One region of the Bacillus sp. 05T21 genome, then DNA from elsewhere that is predicted to be linked to it. Evidence: riboswitches for the same ligand, from Rfam matches in the RefSeq annotation. Region 1 holds a riboswitch; each other region holds the start of a gene.

Region 1 (4,681 bases):
TCCAGCACCAGGAAAAGAGATTGGAAGTTGAAATTGTCGATTTGGATCATATGGATTAATTTGCTCTGTTTGATCTATATATTGTTGGTATTGTGCCTGTAAATCATACTGAGGTTGGTAACCATATTGGTTATATGAATCATAAGGGTTGTAGGGATACATAAAAAAATCCTCCATTTCTTTATAATAGGTTAAATTCACCATAATGTATGTGCAAAAGCGGAGTAGTGGCACGGCAAATACCTATATACACTGAAGCGAATGATTGTTTTTACCTATAAAAGCTCGGTTTAAGTTGTTTAATAATGATCACATATGAAAAATCGGTATTACGGTTTCTAAAGCATGCAGGTGAATAAAGAGGCGAAATGAAAGAGTTTTACATTTGTATTTTATCTGTTAAATGGTATATACTGGATGGGGATAGGTTGCATAAAAGTTACAATCTTATCAAACTCGAAAATTTATATAAATATGTATAGACATTTACAAAAGAAAAGAGTAATTTTAATAGAGTAAAAAACAACTTGTAACATTTTCTAAATATATTGTAAAATGATTGTAACAAAAGATACATAAAAATGAAATAATACATAAGAAATAATGTTGGGGAAAAGGAGAGAGTATATTGTTCCGAAAAATAAAGGGTATATTAGTAGGGGTGCTATGCGTAGCTGTAGTAAGTGGTTGTGGAACAAAAGTAAGTGATGTGGCATTAGTAAGTGATTTTGGTGGGAACGTTGTAGAGGCTAAGGCTGATGTACAGGATTCAATTAGCTTAGTGGATGGGCGTACTGGTACTGAGGTGAAAAAATTAGATTTATCGAGCTTAGGTTATTTTGAAGATGAAGCGAAATTCAAAGCAGCGGTAACGAAGGTTGCTAGTGAAGTTGGTAAAAGTGTCGATAAAAAGATGGTACCTTCCCGTTTGGCACCTGATGGAACGTGGCAAGAAGGAAAGCCTGCTTATGAGTTAATGGAAAAAGAATTAGTGGCTAAATTATTAAATGTGGGTATGTGGGATTCTTCTTATCAGTTACCAATTGTGGAGAAAAAACCGGTTGCAACACTTAGTGATGCTCAAGGAAGTGGTACTGTAATTGGTAGATATGAAACGAATTTAGGTGGCTCAGCAGGTGGTAGAGTTGAAAATATTCGTTTGTCTGCCGCGAGCATAAATGGGGTTGTTTTAGCGAAGGGAGACCGTTTCTCTTTCAATGCATTAATCGGTGATACAACACCAGATAAAGGGTATCAACTAGGAAAAGAAATTGTGGATGGTAAATTAGTAGATGGTTATGGTGGTGGCGTTTGTCAAACATCATCAACGCTATACAATGCAGCAGATCAAGCTGGTTTGAAAATGGTAGATAGAACTACACATTCTAAAACAGTAGGTTATGTCCCGCAGGGAAGAGATGCTACAATTGCTTATCCATATTTAGACTTAGTATTTGAAAATACGAATGATGCTCCTGTTAAGCTTTATATGGGCATTCAAGGCGGAAAGTTAGTTGCTGAAGTACATAAGATGAAATAAATATGTAGTTAAAGGATAATAAAGTAAAATATTTATAGTTTCTATAATTGAAGCCATCTCTTCTGAATTTCAGAGGAGATGGCTTTTCTGTACAGTTTATTAAGAATAGTAAATTGATGTATTACTAGTATGTTCGAAAAAGGGTTGAGTTTAATTCTTAGTTTTCCTATTGACATTGTTTTAAAATGGCTGTATTCTTCATAATAACAACTTAATAAATGGAAAAATTTATTAGTTTTCTTATCAAGAGAGATGGAGGGACTGGCCCGATGAAATCTCAGCAACAGGCTACAAAAGTACTGTGCTAATTCCAGCAAACGTGTGAGGCGTTTGGAAGATGGGGGGAAATGGATTAACATTCAACTCTTCTTATATGTGTAAGAAGAGTTTTTTTGTTTAGAGAGGGGGGAGAAAATGAAATTTGATGTAACGTATTTTTTAGAAAGTTTTCCGCAATTATTTAAGTATGTATACATAACTTTAGGGATTACTGTTGTTTCCATGATTATTTCTTTCTTTATAGGGATTGGCTTGGCAATCATAACAAAAAACAAAACGAAATTTTTATATCCAATTGCAAGGGTGTATATCTCTTTCTTTAGAGGAACACCGTTATTGGTTCAATTGTTTGTGTTGTATTTCGGATTGCCACAAATATCTCCGGCTTTTACAGTACTTACAGCTATGCAAGCAACTTTAATTGGTCTCAGTTTAAATAATGCTGCTTATTTGTCAGAGATCATTCGAGGTTCATTGAATGCTGTGGAATCAGGGCAAATGGATGCTTGTTTATCAGTTGGAATGACAAAAGCACAAGCGATGCGACAAATTATCTTTCCGCAGGCTATTCGTGTAGCAGTGCCGTCACTTGGAAATAATTTTGTTGGATTGTTAAAAGAATCTTCGTTATCTTTTGCACTTGGAGTGGCTGAAATATTGGCACAAGCGAAAATGCTGGCGGCACAATCGTATCGTTATATGGAAAGCTATTTAGCGGTAGCGATTGTGTATTGGATTATTACAATCGTAATCAGCTGGGGACAGAAAAGGTTGGAGAAGAAACTTGATGCACCGTATTTATAAGAGAAGTGAGGTGATATATGTGATTGAGTTAAAAAATTTGTATAAATCTTACAAACATAATGAAGTGCTGAAAGGAATCTCACTTACTGTCAAAAAAGGGGAAGTGGTAGTAATTATTGGACCTTCTGGTTCAGGGAAATCGACATTACTACGATGTTTAAATTTATTAGAACAACCGGATGATGGTAGTATTAGAATTGAAGATTTAGAGATTCATACGAGGAAACTTTATCAAAAAGAAATCATAAAATTACGTCAAAAAACAGCTATGGTTTTTCAAAACTATAATTTATTTAAAAATAAAACAGCATTGCAAAATATTACAACAGCATTAAAGGTTGTACAGAAAAAAAGTGAAGAAGAGGCAAATGGAATAGCGAGAGAAATATTAAAACAAGTAGGCTTAGCTGATAAAGAAGATTTTTATCCGGCAATGTTATCAGGTGGACAACAGCAAAGGGTAGGGATTGCTAGGGCAATGGCTTTAAATCCAGCTGTATTATTGTTTGATGAACCGACTTCAGCACTTGATCCAGAATTAGTTAATGAGGTATTACAAGTTATTAAAGACTTGGCAAGACAACATATAACGATGGTTATTGTTACACATGAAATGAATTTTGCAAAAGAGGTGGCTGATCGCGTTATTTTTATGGCTGATGGAATTATCGTAGAGCAGGGAACGCCAGAAGAGATTTTTCGAAACCCACAAAATGAACGTACGAAAAAGTTTTTACGGCAATTAAATGCATCTGAAGAAGGAAATCATTTCGTTATTTAGGAGGAAGAGTTATGAGAAAATCGTCATTATTACTAACATTAGCATTAACACTATCAGTTGGAGCTTTGTCTGCATGTGGTTCTAATGCAGCAAGTAAAAAGGCAGATGAAAAAGTAGTGAAAGTTGGGACTTCTGCAGGCCGTAGCCCATTTATATTTAAAGAAGGTGAGAAAGTAAAAGGTTTTGATGCTGAAATTATTGAAGCGGCTGCTAAAAAAGCTGGATATAAAGTAGAATGGAATGTTTCTGATTTTGAAGGATTATTCGGTTTATTAGATTCAGGCCGTATTGATACGATTGCAAATGAATTATCCGTTTCTCCGGAAAGAAAAAAGAAATATGACTTTTCGATACCGTATGTGTATTCAGGTTCTGTTTTTGCGGTGAAGAAAAATAATAATACAATTAAATCGCTAGAGGATCTAAAAGGAAAGACTGTAGGTGTTGGACTTGGTACAGCAGGAGAGCAAGAGTTAAAAGCTTTAAATAAAAATAATGCTTTTACGATTAAAACGTACTCAGAGGACCCAACGGCGGAATTGAACGAAGTAGGGTTTGGACGCGTCGATGCTTATTATAATGATAAAGTTCAAGTGGAAACAACAATAACAAAGGCGAAACTAGATAATGTCAAAGTTGGATTTGGCCCACTTGAATGGGGAGAGATTGCATTTCCATTTGCAAAAAAGAGTGAAAAGTTAGAAGATATAAACAAGGCGTTAAAAGAATTAGAGCAAGATGGAACATTAAGTGACATATCGAAAAAATGGCTAAAAGTTGATGCTACAAAAAAATAAAATTAAGGTGTATTCGTTGAATGGGCCTATTGCCTATCAACTTACATAAAAAACTAAAGGGAACTGGAGAGGAAGTTATTCATGGTACAAATTCATCCGAAAACACGTATTGGTCATGTTGCATTTAAAGTAAAAGATCTAGAGCGTCAAATTGCCTTCTATGAAAATGTAGTAGGATTAGAAGTAATTAAACAAGAGGAGAACAAAGCACACTTAGCTGGAAAGGGTGGTAAGAATACGTTAATTGTTCTTGAGCAGTTGGAAGATGCAGCGCTACAAGAACCGCGTACGACGGGTATATATCACGTTGCCTTTTTAGTTCCGACTCGTGAAGCTTTTGCTTCGGCACTATTTGGTGTTATTCGCAATAAAAAGGTAATTGATAGTCCGGCTGAGCAAGAAGGGCGTTATACATATTCAAATGAAATTTTACCAATTTCAAGGTTTAATAGCGCAAGTGATCATACGTATAGTGAGGCA
Region 2 (4,681 bases), on a different contig from region 1:
ATTCTTTTTATATGATGCTATATATTATTTTGTATATCCCGCTATGAATATTAATGGAACAACGGTAGGATGGCCAAAAGGTAGCCTTGGGATAGGTGTATATATATTTGTAATATCATTATTTCCTATTTCAATATATCTTCAAAAAAGAGGCTATGTATATTCTGTAAAATATTTATTTTTATTTGGTTACATGTTTATCAACCTTATTAATAATTTAATGATTTATTTGCGAACGGATAGGGCTTTTGAACATGGTAGTATGGTAGAAATGTTATTAATTTTATTTGCACCGGTTTTCGTGAACAGAAAATATTTTTATTTAGTTTCCTTTAGTGTAATTGGAAAGTACGTATTTTTTACATTGATATTACAAGATTTAAAAGTTGTGATTCCACTTGTTTTATGTATATTCTATTTCATTATTTCACATTCTTTGTTAAAACGATTTCAGTCTTATGTAAGAACGGTTGTTGAGATGATGAACAATATGAAAGAGACGGAAAATTTAGCTGTTATTGGGACAATGTCTACAACAATTGCTCATGAAATTCGAAATCCATTAACAGCTTTAAAAGGGTTTACGCAAATGCAAAAAGAAAGAAACCCTGCTGATACGATGAGCTATGACATTATGTTACAAGAAATTGAAAGGATTAACGGATTTGTTAGTGAATTGATGTTATTAGGGAAACCGAAACCAATAAATTATGAATGGTGTAATATACGAGAAATCCTTTTATATGTTGTCCAGCTAATGGAAAGTTATGCGACTCAATATAAAGTGAAATTTCATTTGCAAGTAGATGGAAATTTACCCGTTATAAATGGTGATGACAAGCAATTAAAACAAGTGTTGTTAAATATCATCAAAAATGGAATTGAATCGATGCCAGGAGGCGGGGATATTCAGATTCTGGCATATGAAAAAGCTGGAGAGAACTTGTGTATTTCTGTTGAAGATCAAGGTATTGGGATAGAAAATGAGAAAATAGAAAAGATCGGAAAAGCTTTTTATACAACAAAAGAGAATGGTACAGGTCTTGGATTAATGATTACATATAAAATTATTGAAGAACATCAAGGGAGTATCGCGATTGAAAGTAGTATGGGGATAGGAACGAAAGTGGAAATTTATTTACCAACAGTGTAGTGCAGTAGACGAAATTATTTTTCAGAAAAGTGTTCTTGTTGTGTAAATATAAACATTTTATAAAATGTTTCAAGAAGGGTTTTTTTTATAAAACACTTCGTTTATAATGGAGGAAAATATCGACATAGAGCTTTTAGCTCGTGTAACGGTTCGGTAGTGTTATGAAAAGAAAAGATGGGGTGCACGCGCATCCTTTTTTCTATGCAGATATGATGAAAGGGGTGGTATGATGGAATTAACATTAAATTCGACTGTATGTTTACACACGATTCAATTTCGAAAAGAGCAAAATAATTATATTGTAAAAGATATAATTACAGGAGAAAAATATGAAATGCCGCCACTTTGGATTGATGCATTGGCAATGATGCGTGACGGTTTTTTATTGGGCGAAATTGAGGCGAAATTAAAAGAAGAGTATCCGGCCGAAGAAGTAAATATATTAGCATTTACGAGGCAACTGTTAGAGCTAGAACTTGTCGGAATGGTAGATGGGGAAGAGATAGCTTGTACAAAGAAGAAAGAGAAAGATTATTTAGCTTGGATACGCCCAAGGGTGGAACAATTCTTTTTTAACTTAAATAAAAAATATAAAAGCAAAGGTCAAAAGTGATCTTTGCTTTTTTTGTAGACCATGTTTAAAAAATAACAGCGAATGCCCTTGCGAAAGCACCGTCACTATTTTTAATTTTTAAAGGTGCTGCTGAGAAAAAGAATCGTTTCGCTTTAATGGCATCTAAGTTTGTTAAGTTTTCAATTAAGTAAATATTATTTCCTAACAGTATGTGATGAATCGGTGATGTTTCTGTCGTTACCTCATCAGGAGAAATAAAATCTAAACCGACAGATTTTACTTTTAATTGAACTAGTTCTTCAGCTAATTCTTCGGAAAGATAAAACGCTTCTTTCTCATAAGCTTCGGTATTCCATTTATTAGATAGATTGGAATGGAAAATGACAATATCACCTTCTTTTATGTCGACAGTATGTAATACTTCCTTAGGTAATTTTCGCTCTTGAACATGAGTCACATCGATAAGGACAGCTTCGCCTACAAATTGATTTAGGGGTAATTGATCAATAGTGGTTGCGCCTGAAATGAAATGAGCAGGCGCATCACAATGCGTACCAACATGAACGACAGAATGAAAATTCGTAACTTGATAACCTGTTTCTTCAACGCTTGTAATGGCTTCTAGTTGGATTTTTGGTGTTCCAGGAAATTGAGACATATTATTTTCAAACGTTTGTGATAGATCAATTACTTTCATTTTACATACCTCCAATATATTTTTTTCAAATAATAAAAAGCCCATCCTTCATAATCAAGAAAGATGAGCTTTACATACTAGTTGAGTTTTATCTTCCAAAATGCAATGCATTTTGCAGGAATTAGCACCTATTCAGTTTGCATAAACTGAGGTTGCTGGGCTTCAAAGGACCGGTCCCTCTGCCTCTCTTGATAAAGGTTTATTCGGTTTTAAATTCGGAATGTTTGTGATATTTAAATTGTAATTCATTTCCTTTTTTCGTGCAATACAAATTAGGTGTTCACCCAAATAAAGTTGCTCGCATATTGTAGCTTATGTAAGTAGACTGTTGCGAAGGAGTGAGTGCAGTGACAGGGAATGTATTGAATTATTATGCTGGTGGCAATACAGCTAGAGGATTTCATAATTTATACGAAGAGAATTTAAAAGGACTAGATAGGTTGTTTATTTTAAAGGGTGGTCCAGGAACGGGAAAATCTTCTTTAATTAAGGCAATAGGTCGTGAATGGGTTGAAAAAGGATATGATATTGAACTTTTGCATTGTTCTTCTGATAATAAGTCAGTTGATGGAGTGATTATTCCGAAATTAAAAGTAGGAATTGTTGATGGAACATCACCGCATGTTATTGAGCCGAAAATGCCAGGAGTTATTGAAGAGTATATAAATTTAGGAGTTGCTTGGGACTCAGATAAATTAAGAAAGCAGAAGTTAGAAATTGAACGGTTTGTATTAGAAGCGGGCAAGGCTTTCAAATCTGCTTACGGATGTTTTAAAGAGGCGTTAGTTATACATGATGAGTGGGAGAAAATATATATTAATAACATTGATTTTAATAAAGCAAATGAACTAACAGAACAGCTAATTCAGAAATTATTTGCAGATAAAAAGGGAGAACAATCGATTGTGAAACATCGTTTTTTAGGAGCTGCTACACCGAAAGGAGCAGTTGATTTTGTTCCTAATTTAACAGAAGGATTACCACATCGTTATTTTATAAAAGGACGCCCAGGTTCTGGAAAATCAACAATGCTTAAAAAGTTATCGAAGGCAGCAGAAGAAAAAGGGTTTGAAGTAGAAGTATATCATTGTGGATTTGATCCAAATAGTCTCGATATGATTATCGTAAGAGAATTGGGATTTGCAATTTTTGATAGTACCGCACCACATGAATATTTTCCAAGTCGCGAAGGTGATGAGATTATAGATATGTATGCTCTTATTGTTAAACCGGGGACGGATGAGAAGTATGCTACAGAAATTCGTGACGTTTCCATTCAATATAAAGCAAAAATGAATGAGGCAATGTCTTTCTTAGCAAAAGCAAAATCAGTTCGTGATAAATTAGAACGAATTTATATTGCTGCTATGGATTTTTCAAAAGTGGATGCATATAAAGAGGAAATTCAAAAAGAGTTTGAACGAATTACTGCTACTGTAATTGAAAATAAAAAATAGGTGCTTTATTGAGCTGTCAGAAATTGTCTGACAGCTGTTTTGGTATATAGTAAAATTAGTCGTATATTTGTCGAATTCCCAGGGAAATAATCAAAAAATGGAGATGGTATGAAATGAGAGAGAAAATTGAATTAGAACTAGAGCGAATTGAAAAAGAGAATGGTGTGAAAATTTTATTCGCTGTGGAATCAGGGAGTCGGGCGTGGGGGTTTCCATCGAAAGATAGTGATTATGATGTTAGGTTTGTTTATATACACCCTGTAGAATGGTATTTATCAATCCATGATAAGCGTGATGTAATCGAATATCCAATTAGTGATGATTTAGACATAAGTGGTTGGGATATTAAAAAGGCTTTGCAACTGTTTGCAAAGTCAAATCCAGCGTTACTCGAATGGATTCGATCGCCGATTTTTTATTCGGAAAACTCGAACCTTCCAGAGCAGCTTCAGCAAATGAGTGAAAAGGATTTTAATCCGAAATCAACGATATATCATTACTTACATATGGCTTCAAAAAACTATCGTGAATTTTTACAAGGTGAAAATGTAAAGTTGAAAAAGTACTTTTACGTATTACGTCCTATTTTAGCTTGTAAATGGTTAGAAGAGAAAGGGACATTGCCCCCAGTAGAATTTGACCGGTTAATTATGGAACTATCAGTAGAGCCTAGTGTATTGAATGAAATTGAAAAGTTGTTAATAAAGAAAAAAGCAGGTACTGAATTGGACGTTGGATTGAAAATTGAGGTGCTAAATCAATTTTTAGAAGAACAAATTAATTATTATCAGCAATATGTG
Region 3 (4,681 bases), on a different contig from region 1:
CCTGAATCATATAAGTTAACTTCTGTAGATTTATCTTTAACGACATTGAAGTTGATTTCTTCTAGTTTTACAGTTTTAGCATCCCAATAGTTAGGGTTCTTCTTCAATTGGAAGCTTTGTTCATGTTTCCAGTTATCTAATGTGAAAGCACCATTGTAAATTAAATGATTTGTTTCTAAACCGTATTTATCGCCTTGAGATTTTAAATAGTCTTCATTAATTGGTAAGAATGTTGAGAATGTCGTTAAGCTTAAGAAGTAGGGAACAGGGCGGTCCAGTTGTACTTCTAAAGTTTTATCGTCAAGAGCTTTAACGCCTAATTGATCGATCGCTGCTTCTTTTTGATTTATTTGTTTCGCATTTTTTATATCAAAGAATAAGAATGCATATTCAGCTGCTGTTTCAGGGTTTACGGCACGTTGCCAAGCGAATACAAAGTCTTTTGCTGTTACAGGAGTACCGTTTGACCATTTTGAATCACGCAGGTGGAATGTATATTTTGTTTTATCGGGACTTACGTCAACCGACTCAGCAACACCAGGAATCGGTTTATTATCTTCTCCCATTGCATATAAACCTTCAAAAACATTTCGCATTACGTTCATGGATTCCCCATCCGTTGCTTTTGCAACATCCATTGTTGGAATTTCTGAAGCAAATGATAAGTTAATCGCTTGTTTATCAAGTGCTTTATCATTCGCTTTTGCTCCGCCTGCATTATCTTTATTTCCCCCGCAAGCAGTTAGTAGTAGACTTGCCCCTAAAACAGATGCAACAACAGGTACAACTTTTTTCTTCATTGTTCTTTCCTCCCTAAATGTGTTGTTCGTAACGCCATAATGTCCATGTCTTGAAGTGTAGCTACAGAAGAGAAAACCTATTATAAATATGTGTATATAGGTAATCAGGTATTCTATATGTATATACATGTTGAACTATAATCTGACGTTATATGTTTCAACTTTGTAGACATTACATTTTGATGGTTAAATATTTCGTCTCTTTGATTATTTAGAATATTAACACTGGAAAGAACTATATGTCAATAATAAAAAGTGGAGTGTTAATTTCTTGGAATAATATATTGAAAAAGCAGATTTCCTCATATTAGGGAATCCGCTTTTAATATATTTTGCTAAAAAAACAATGGGTGTGGGTGGGAACACAATGATCTAAGTTGCATTTTATCCCGCATTAGCGGGCAGTAAGATCCTCACCTCAAAATTCAGTGAAAGCAAAGAAGTAAGGGGGGGCAACTGTCCGTAAAAGCCCGATTGGTGAGGGCTGATTAAAGTTTCACTTTATTTTTCGATTTTTGCCCACTTGAAGTTTAACTGGCCTGCAAAGTCTACTTGCACAATTCCTTTTACATAAGAACGTTCTAGATAAGATTCTCCTTTTTGGTAAAGAGGAGCGATAACAGAGTCCTTAAATAAGATTTTTTCTGATGCTAGTAACGCTTCCCAGCGAGCTTTTTCATCACCAGCCAAAGTAGTTTTAACTTTTTCAATTGTGTCATCAAACTCTTTATTAGAGTAATGATCTAAGTTGTAAGGGTTATTCGTCGTAAATAGTTCAAGGAATGTAATTGGATCAGCAAAGTCAGGGCTCCAACCGTCAATTCCAATCTCGTAGTCACCTTTTAATAAGAGTGAAACTTGTTGTTTACGTGGTTGCGGTTTTATATTTACTGTTAAGCCATCTAAATTCTTTTCTAGTTGCCCTTTTAGGAATTCACCAGTTTTCTTCTCAAGGTCACCATCACTTGTTAATAATTCTAATGTTATCTTTTCAGAACCAAGTTCTTTTTTTGCTTTCTTCCATAATTCTTGTGCAGATGTTGTATCAACTTTTGTTAAATCGCCGTTTGCAGTACGGAAGTCTTTTCCATCAGGCCCTTTTGCAAAGTTTTTCGGCACGAGACTAAAGGTTGGTGTAGAGCCATCATTTAATAACGTATTTACAAAGGATTTTCGATCAATTGTTTGATCGATTGCTTGGCGTGCAGAAACGTTTTGAAGTACTTTGTTTTGTTGATTCATACGTAAAAACTGTACGCCTACGTTCGGGCGTTCTTTAAAGTTAGCATCCTTTTTATATTTATCAACGAAGTCAGATGTTAGTTTTATACGGTCTAATTGTTTGGATTCGAATAAATTTACTTCTGTTGATTTTTCTTTCACAACGTTGAAATTGATTTCTTCGAGTTTGACATTATCTTTATCCCAATAGGTAGGGTTTTTCTTAAATTTAAAGCTTTGTTCATGCTTCCAATCGCTTAGTGTAAAAGCTCCGTTGTATAAGATTTTGTTATCTTCTAAAGCGTACTTATCACCTTGTGCTTTAAAGAATTCCTCGTTGATTGGTAGAAATGTTGGGAACGCCGTTAAGCTAATAAAATACGGAACAGGGCGCTCTAATTCTACTTCAAACGTATGGTCATCAACTGCTTTTATACCAAGTTGATCGGCAGGAAGTTCTTTGTTGTTAATTTTTGTTGCATTTTTAATATCAAAGAATAGAAATGCATATTCAGAGGCTGTTGCTGGATCGACAGCTCTTTGCCAAGCGAAGACAAAATCTTTCGCTGTAACAGGAGTGCCGTTTGACCATTTTGAATCTCGTAAATGGAATGTGTATTTCGTTTTATCGCCATTTATTTCATGAGATTTTGCAACGCCAGGGACAGGCTTGTTACCTTCGCCAAGATTATACAAACCTTCAAATACGTTTCTCATTACTTGACCAGAATCAGTATCTGTAGCACGAGCCGTATCCATTGTTCGTATTTCGGTAGGTGAAGATAAGTTTAAAACCTGTTTACTAGGTGCCTCGTCTTTTGCATTTGCTCCGCTCGCTTCGTTTTTATAACTACCGCAACCAGTTAATAAAATACTTACTCCTACAACTGATGCAATACCGGGTACAAACTTCTTTTTCATTTGATTTTCCTCCTAAATAATTAAGCTTGGATGATGATGAGGGAAATGAAAAATAAAAAATCCCTCTTTTCGTATTGAGAAAGAGGGATTTTTACGTACAAGTTATGCACCCGTATATAAACGAAGTCCCTCATTCTATCTTTCAAGCACAAAGCTTGCAGGAAGTGGCACAGTATTCAAAATGAACCTGCTGCCGAGGTTTCAAAGGGCCAGTCCCTCCACCTCTCTTGATACAATGAGTAAACAAATGAATTTTATTAATTTTTGTGTTTCTTTGATAATTCAAAATCTTACACCTTAGATAATGAAGTGTCAATCAAATGGAATATAGTTTAAATTTTCAGTTTTATTAAAAATAAAAAAACCACTGCATATGGCAGTGGTTTCCCTACTAGAAGTTAAAGTTATCAGGATCTGGACCAACGCGATGATTTTCATTTAAAGCTTGAATTGCTTTCATATCATCCGAGCTTAATTCAAAGTCAAAGATGTTTGCATTTTCAATAATGCGGTGTTCTTTAATAGACTTAGGGATTGTTACAACTTCATTTTGCAGATCCCAACGTAAAATAACTTGTGCAGTCGATTTATTATATTTCGTAGCGATTTCTTGTAATGTTGGGTGATTAAGTAGCTGCCCCTGCATTAATGGTGACCAAGCTTCAAGCTGGATGTTATGTTCTTTACAGAAGGCATGTAATTCTTCTTGTGCTAAACGTGGGTGGTATTCCACTTGGTTAACCATTGGTTTAATTTCTGCAATTTCAAATACGTCTTGCAAATGGTGAATATGGAAATTACTCACACCGATAGCACGAACACGACCATCTTTATAAAGCTGCTCTAAAGCTTTCCATGATTCAGTGTATTTTCCTTTTACAGGCCAATGTACTAAATATAGATCTAAATATTCTAGACCTAATTTTTCTAATGTAGTTTCAAATGCTTGTAGTGTTGACTCGTAACCTTGATCACTATTCCACACTTTTGAAGTGATGAATAACTCTTCACGAGGAATACCAGATTCTTGAATTGCCTGTCCAACGCCTTCTTCGTTTTTATATATCGCAGCAGTATCGATACTACGGTATCCATTTTTTATAGCTGCTTTTACAGAATCAATTACTTCTGTACCATCTTCAACTTTAAAAACACCCAAGCCGAACCAAGGCATTTTCACGCCGTTATGTAATGTTGTATAGTCGTTTAAACTTGTTAAAGTCATATTAATTCCCCCTAGCTTTTTTATTGGTCGCTTCAACTGCTTGTTGAATGACTTCTGAAAAATTATTTTCATATAGAACTTTTAAGCCTTCAGCCGTTGAACCTCCTGGTGTTGTTACTTGTTCGCGGAGCATAGCTGGATCCTGATTTTGCTGGAGCATAGCGGCAGAGCCAGCAATCATTTGAATGACAAGGTGTTTTGCTGTTTCCTCATCAATACCATAGCTTTTCGTTGCTTCAATTAACCCTTCAGCAAAGTGATAGAGAAAAGCGGGTGCACTACCAGTAACTGCGGTAAGTTGGTGAACTTCCTCTTCGGTACAAAACTGTGAGGTACCGATACCTTTTAAAAGAAGTTGTAACGTTTCTTGATGTGTTTCATCTACAGAATGTCCCGTCGTATATAAGGAGATAGACTTTCCAATTCCAGCAGCTGTATTTGGCATAATCCAAGCAACAGGTGTCCCTTGGGGAAGTCTTTCTTCTAGATAAGATGGTCCGATTCCGGCAGCAAC
Region 4 (4,681 bases), on a different contig from region 1:
CAATGTCTGATAATTATTTATCAACCTAAAGTAGTAAGTATATTGGGACTATTAAGGGGAGATTGCTTGTAATAATAACAGTACGATTAATAAGAACATTGAATTGTAAGGAGTGAGAAATAAGTGATGAACATTTTAATAGTTAATTTCCCTGCAGAGGGACATGTAAATCCTACATTAAGTTTAGTAAAGGCCTTTACTGAAAGAGGTGATAACGTACACTATATTACAACGGAAAGCTTTAAGGAAAGGCTTGAAGTTTTGGGAGCCATTGTACATACTCATCCGGATTTATTAAAGGAGATTTCTATTGATAATGAAACTTCATATGGATTAAAATCTTTCTTTCATGTACATGTTCAAACTTCTTTATACATATTAGAAATTACGAAACGATTATGTAAAAGCATTAATTTTGATTTCGTAGTTTATGATATATTTGGTGCTGGAGAGTTAGTAAAGGAATATTTACAAGTTCCAGGCATAGTTTCCTCTCCTATATTTTTAATTCCACCAGTATTATTGGAAACCTTGCCTTTTCATCCAAATGCAGAAATACAATTCCAACCCGATGAACTCTCTGAAAAGTTACTGTATCAAATGGAACATGAATTTGGAGTAAAGCCCAAAAATAATCTTCAATTTATGCATAATAAGGGAGATATTAGTCTCGTGTATACAAGTCGTTATTTTCAACCTAATAGCGATTCGTTCGGAGAAAACAATGTTTTTATTGGACCGAGTATTATAAAGCGCAAAACAAATGTAAAGTTTCCACTTGAATTGCTTTCAAAAAAGAAAGTTATTTATATTTCAATGGGAACACTTCTCGAAGGGCTCGAACCATTTTTTAATACTTGTATTGATGCTTTTTCAAATTTCGAAGGGATTGTAGTAATGGCGATTGGTGATAGAAATGATATTTCAAAAATTAAGCAAGCGCCAGACAATTTTATTATAACCCCTTACGTACCTCAATCAGAAATATTAAGTGAAGCAGATGTTTTTATTACACATGGTGGAATGAATAGTGTGCACGATGCAATCCATTATAATATCCCATTTGTGATAATACCGCATGATAAAGATCAACCTATGATAGCGCAAAGATTAACTGAGCTTGAGGCAGCACATAGATTATTGAAAGAGCATGTTAATGTGCAAACTTTAAAAAAGGCGGTAACAGACGTTCTTTCAAATGAAAAGTATAAACATGGCATTCGAAAACTGAATGAAAGTTTTTTAGGGTGTGGTGGTTCCAAAAGAGCCATTGCAGTTATTGATGCTCTTTTAAATAAATAGTTCGGACAATATAAAAGCATAGAGGCTCTACCTGTATGCTTTTATATTATTATCCAGCAAATTGTACAGCAGTATTTGCATGTAAATAAGCAGTATCAAAAACAGGAACAGTAAGGTCATTTTGGGAAATAAGCAATGGTATTTCAGTACAGCCTAGTAATATTCCTTCCGCACCATTTTGAATTAATGAATTGGTAATTTGTATTAGTTTTTCTTTTGATGTTTCTGAAATAATTCCTCTACTTAATTCATTTAATATGACGTGATGGATAAAAGTTCTTTCTTCGTCATTTGGGATAATTGTCTCAATGTTATATTTTGCTAGTCGTGATGTATAAAAATCTTGTTCCATCGTTTGTTTCGTTCCTAATAATCCGATCCGTTTTATATTCTGTTCTACCATTTCTTTAGCACTTACATCACCGATATGAAGAAGTGGGATTGATATTGCTTGTTCTACTTCCTCAGCAAATAGATGTACAGTATTAGAACACATAAGTAAACATTCAGCTCCTGAGTTTTCTACCTTTTTTGCTACCGTGACTAATTCATTTTTCACTTCTTCATATTGATGGTTTTGCAATAATGTAGTTACCTCCCCAAAGTCCATGCTATATAAAACAAGCTTCGCATTTTGATCATATTGAGAGAGAGTTAGTGTATTAATATGTTTATAATATAACGATGTTGATTCCCAACTTAGTCCGCCAATTAAGCCAATTACTTTCATCATGCATTCCTCCCGTAACAATTTTGAATTTATTATTTCATAATTCCGATAAGAATACAATGATTTAAATGAACTATTTATCGAAAAATAAAAATAGTAAGAAAAGTATTGAAATTATTTATTGTTAGTGCCATAATACAGATTACAACTACATACTTATCCAGAGAGGTAGAGGGAACGGCCCTATGAAACCTCAGCAACCCCTATGTAATTACATAGGAAGGTGCTAATTCCGCAGAGGACACTATGTGTCTTTTGAAAGATAAGGGGATTCTTGTACGTGAAAGAAAATGACCTCTTATTTAAGAGGTCATTTTTTGTTGTATAGAAAGGAAGTGTCGATGCATAATTCATTTTCAAAATAAATATAGAGTATTAAAAGTTGAATAATACGAGAGGGGAATTGTAATGAACAAATTAACGACAAAGCTAGTAGTAGCTATTGGAATTGGAGCAGCTTTATACGGGGTATTAGGGCTTTGGGGATTTTCTATCGCACCGAATACATTTATTAAACCCGCATTGGCTATTTTAACAGTTTTTGGAGCGTTATTTGGCCCAGTAGCAGGACTTTTAATAGGACTCATCGGTCATACCGTTACAGATACGATCGCTGGATGGGGTATTTGGTGGGGATGGGTTATTAGTTCAGGTATTATTGGTTTAGCAATGGGACTCATACAAAAAAGAGTTGGTTTTAGTGTAAAACATGGAACGTATAATAACCGTGATATTTCTTATTTTGCAATTGCAGGGTTAATTGGTATTGTCATAGCTATTATATTTGCTGGAGCATTCGATATTATTGTGATGGGAGAACCGTTTGACAAAATAGTTATACAAGTACTAGGCGCAACAATTGCAGACGTTATCGTATTTTTAGTTCTTGGCTTACCAATCACGATCGGTCTAGCGAAATCAAATAAGAAACATACACATTTAAAAATTGAAAAGTAGGGATGAATACATGCAACCAATTATTTCTTTTGAACAATTTACCTTTCAATATAGGCATACCACGCAGCCTACTTTAAAAGATATTACATTTCAAATATATCCTGGGGAAAAGGTACTTATCGCTGGACGAAGTGGTTCAGGTAAGTCAACATTAGCTCATTGTATAAATGGGCTAATCCCATTTTCTTACGAAGGGATAAGTACCGGTAACATTTTAATAGCTGGAAAGGATCCGAGAAAAGGTAGTGTTTTTGAACAGAGTAAACACGTAGGGACAATATTACAAGATCAAGATGCACAATTTATAGGCCTTACTGTCGAAGAGGATGTAGCATTTGCATTAGAAAACGATTGTGTAAATCAAATAGAAATGAGAAAGATTGTTACGGATTCTTTAAAAAAGGTAAGCATGCAGGACTTTCATACACAAAGTCCACATGAATTATCAGGAGGTCAAAAACAGACAGTCTCTCTTGCAGGTCTGCTAACGACAAATGCAGATATATTATTATTTGATGAACCGTTAGCTAATTTGGATCCTGCATGTAGTTTGAATACAATAGAACTCATTAAAAATATACATGAGAAATATAATAAAACAATTGTAATTATTGAACATCGAATAGAAGAAATATTAAACCTTGATTTAGATAAAATTATTTTAATAGATGAGGGAGAAGTTATTGCCGTTGGTTCACCGGATAGTATTTTAAATTCTAATATATTACCAAATATTGGACTAAGAGAACCTATTTATATAGAGGCGCTAAAGAAATTAAATTTTGATAGTAATAATGTTAGGGTATTTCCAATTGAAAATCTTCGTAATGCAGGCGTTCATAGCCTATTAAAGAACTGGATGCATAAGCAAGTTTCATCAAAAAACAAATATATTAAAAAAGCTTTATGCAAGATAGAAAATTTATCATTTACGTACAATAACAAACATACAGCCTTAGAAGATATCAACCTTTCAATAGGAGAGGGAGAAATAGTAGCGTTATTGGGTCATAATGGAGCAGGAAAATCGACATTAGCTCATACTCTTATAGGAATAAATAAAACAGAGAATGGGAGAATAACATTCGATGGAGAAAATATAAATTGTTGGTCTATTCGTAAACGCGGGGAAGTTATTTCTTATGTTATGCAAAACCCAAATCAAATGATTACACAGCCTACTGTTTTAGAAGAGGTTTCATATTCATTACAATTAAAAAAGGTTTCTAAAGATGAGATTGAGACAAGAGTCGAAAAAGCTTTAAGAATTTGTGGATTATATCCATTTCGTAACTGGCCAATTCAGGCATTAAGCTATGGACAAAAAAAGAGGCTTACTATTGCATCTGTACTTATAACAAACCCAAAACTTATTGTATTAGATGAGCCAACAGCTGGACAAGATTATTACCATTACAAACAGTTTATGTCGTTTATTAGAAAACTGGCTAAAAGGGGCATATCCTTTATTATTATCACACACGATATGAATCTTGCTTTAGAATATGCAGATCGAGCGGTAGTTCTGCATGAAGGGAAAATTATTGCGGACAATACTGTATCTGCTGTTTTAGGGGATCGAGGAACGTTACAAAGAGCTAATCTACGGGAGATTTCATTAATAAAACTAGCTAAATTAAGCGGAATTCCAACTCCAGAAACATTTGTGAAACTTTATATTGAAGCTAATAG

Evidence for each region. A riboswitch is a leader RNA that binds a small molecule or an ion and turns the genes downstream of it on or off. The one in region 1 is predicted to bind S-adenosylmethionine.
Region 2: it holds a riboswitch for S-adenosylmethionine, as region 1 does, so the genes downstream of both, AC1DKZ_RS19460 (cyclase family protein) here and AC1DKZ_RS14185 (amino acid ABC transporter permease) in region 1, are expected to answer to the same signal.
Region 3: it holds a riboswitch for S-adenosylmethionine, as region 1 does, so the genes downstream of both, AC1DKZ_RS24495 (peptide ABC transporter substrate-binding protein) here and AC1DKZ_RS14185 (amino acid ABC transporter permease) in region 1, are expected to answer to the same signal.
Region 4: it holds a riboswitch for S-adenosylmethionine, as region 1 does, so the genes downstream of both, AC1DKZ_RS11365 (ECF-type riboflavin transporter substrate-binding protein) here and AC1DKZ_RS14185 (amino acid ABC transporter permease) in region 1, are expected to answer to the same signal.

The regions. Positions count from the first base shown of each region.
Region 1 covers NZ_JBFTMD010000006.1:95,173-99,853, reverse strand. Annotated here, with positions in the region: gene AC1DKZ_RS14195 (hypothetical protein) at 1-162, opposite strand, end outside; gene AC1DKZ_RS14190 (VanW family protein) at 629-1,540, shown strand; SAM riboswitch class I at 1,778-1,884, shown strand; gene AC1DKZ_RS14185 (amino acid ABC transporter permease) at 1,955-2,623, shown strand; gene AC1DKZ_RS14180 (amino acid ABC transporter ATP-binding protein) at 2,643-3,404, shown strand; gene AC1DKZ_RS14175 (amino acid ABC transporter substrate-binding protein) at 3,416-4,201, shown strand; gene AC1DKZ_RS14170 (VOC family protein) at 4,283-4,681, shown strand, end outside.
Region 2 covers NZ_JBFTMD010000011.1:126,277-130,957, reverse strand. Annotated here, with positions in the region: gene AC1DKZ_RS19470 (ATP-binding protein) at 1-1,153, shown strand, start outside; gene AC1DKZ_RS19465 (hypothetical protein) at 1,383-1,766, shown strand; gene AC1DKZ_RS19460 (cyclase family protein) at 1,792-2,424, opposite strand; SAM riboswitch class I at 2,510-2,622, opposite strand; gene AC1DKZ_RS19455 (PRK06851 family protein) at 2,772-3,881, shown strand; gene AC1DKZ_RS19450 (nucleotidyltransferase domain-containing protein) at 3,995-4,681, shown strand, end outside.
Region 3 covers NZ_JBFTMD010000019.1:52,602-57,282, reverse strand. Annotated here, with positions in the region: gene AC1DKZ_RS24500 (peptide ABC transporter substrate-binding protein) at 1-800, opposite strand, end outside; gene AC1DKZ_RS24495 (peptide ABC transporter substrate-binding protein) at 1,302-2,942, opposite strand; SAM riboswitch class I at 3,075-3,179, opposite strand; gene AC1DKZ_RS24490 (aldo/keto reductase) at 3,334-4,167, opposite strand; gene proC (pyrroline-5-carboxylate reductase) at 4,169-4,681, opposite strand, start outside.
Region 4 covers NZ_JBFTMD010000004.1:179,688-184,368, reverse strand. Annotated here, with positions in the region: gene AC1DKZ_RS11375 (macrolide family glycosyltransferase) at 124-1,302, shown strand; gene AC1DKZ_RS11370 (aspartate/glutamate racemase family protein) at 1,352-2,035, opposite strand; SAM riboswitch class I at 2,186-2,301, shown strand; gene AC1DKZ_RS11365 (ECF-type riboflavin transporter substrate-binding protein) at 2,441-2,989, shown strand; gene AC1DKZ_RS11360 (ABC transporter ATP-binding protein) at 3,000-4,681, shown strand, end outside.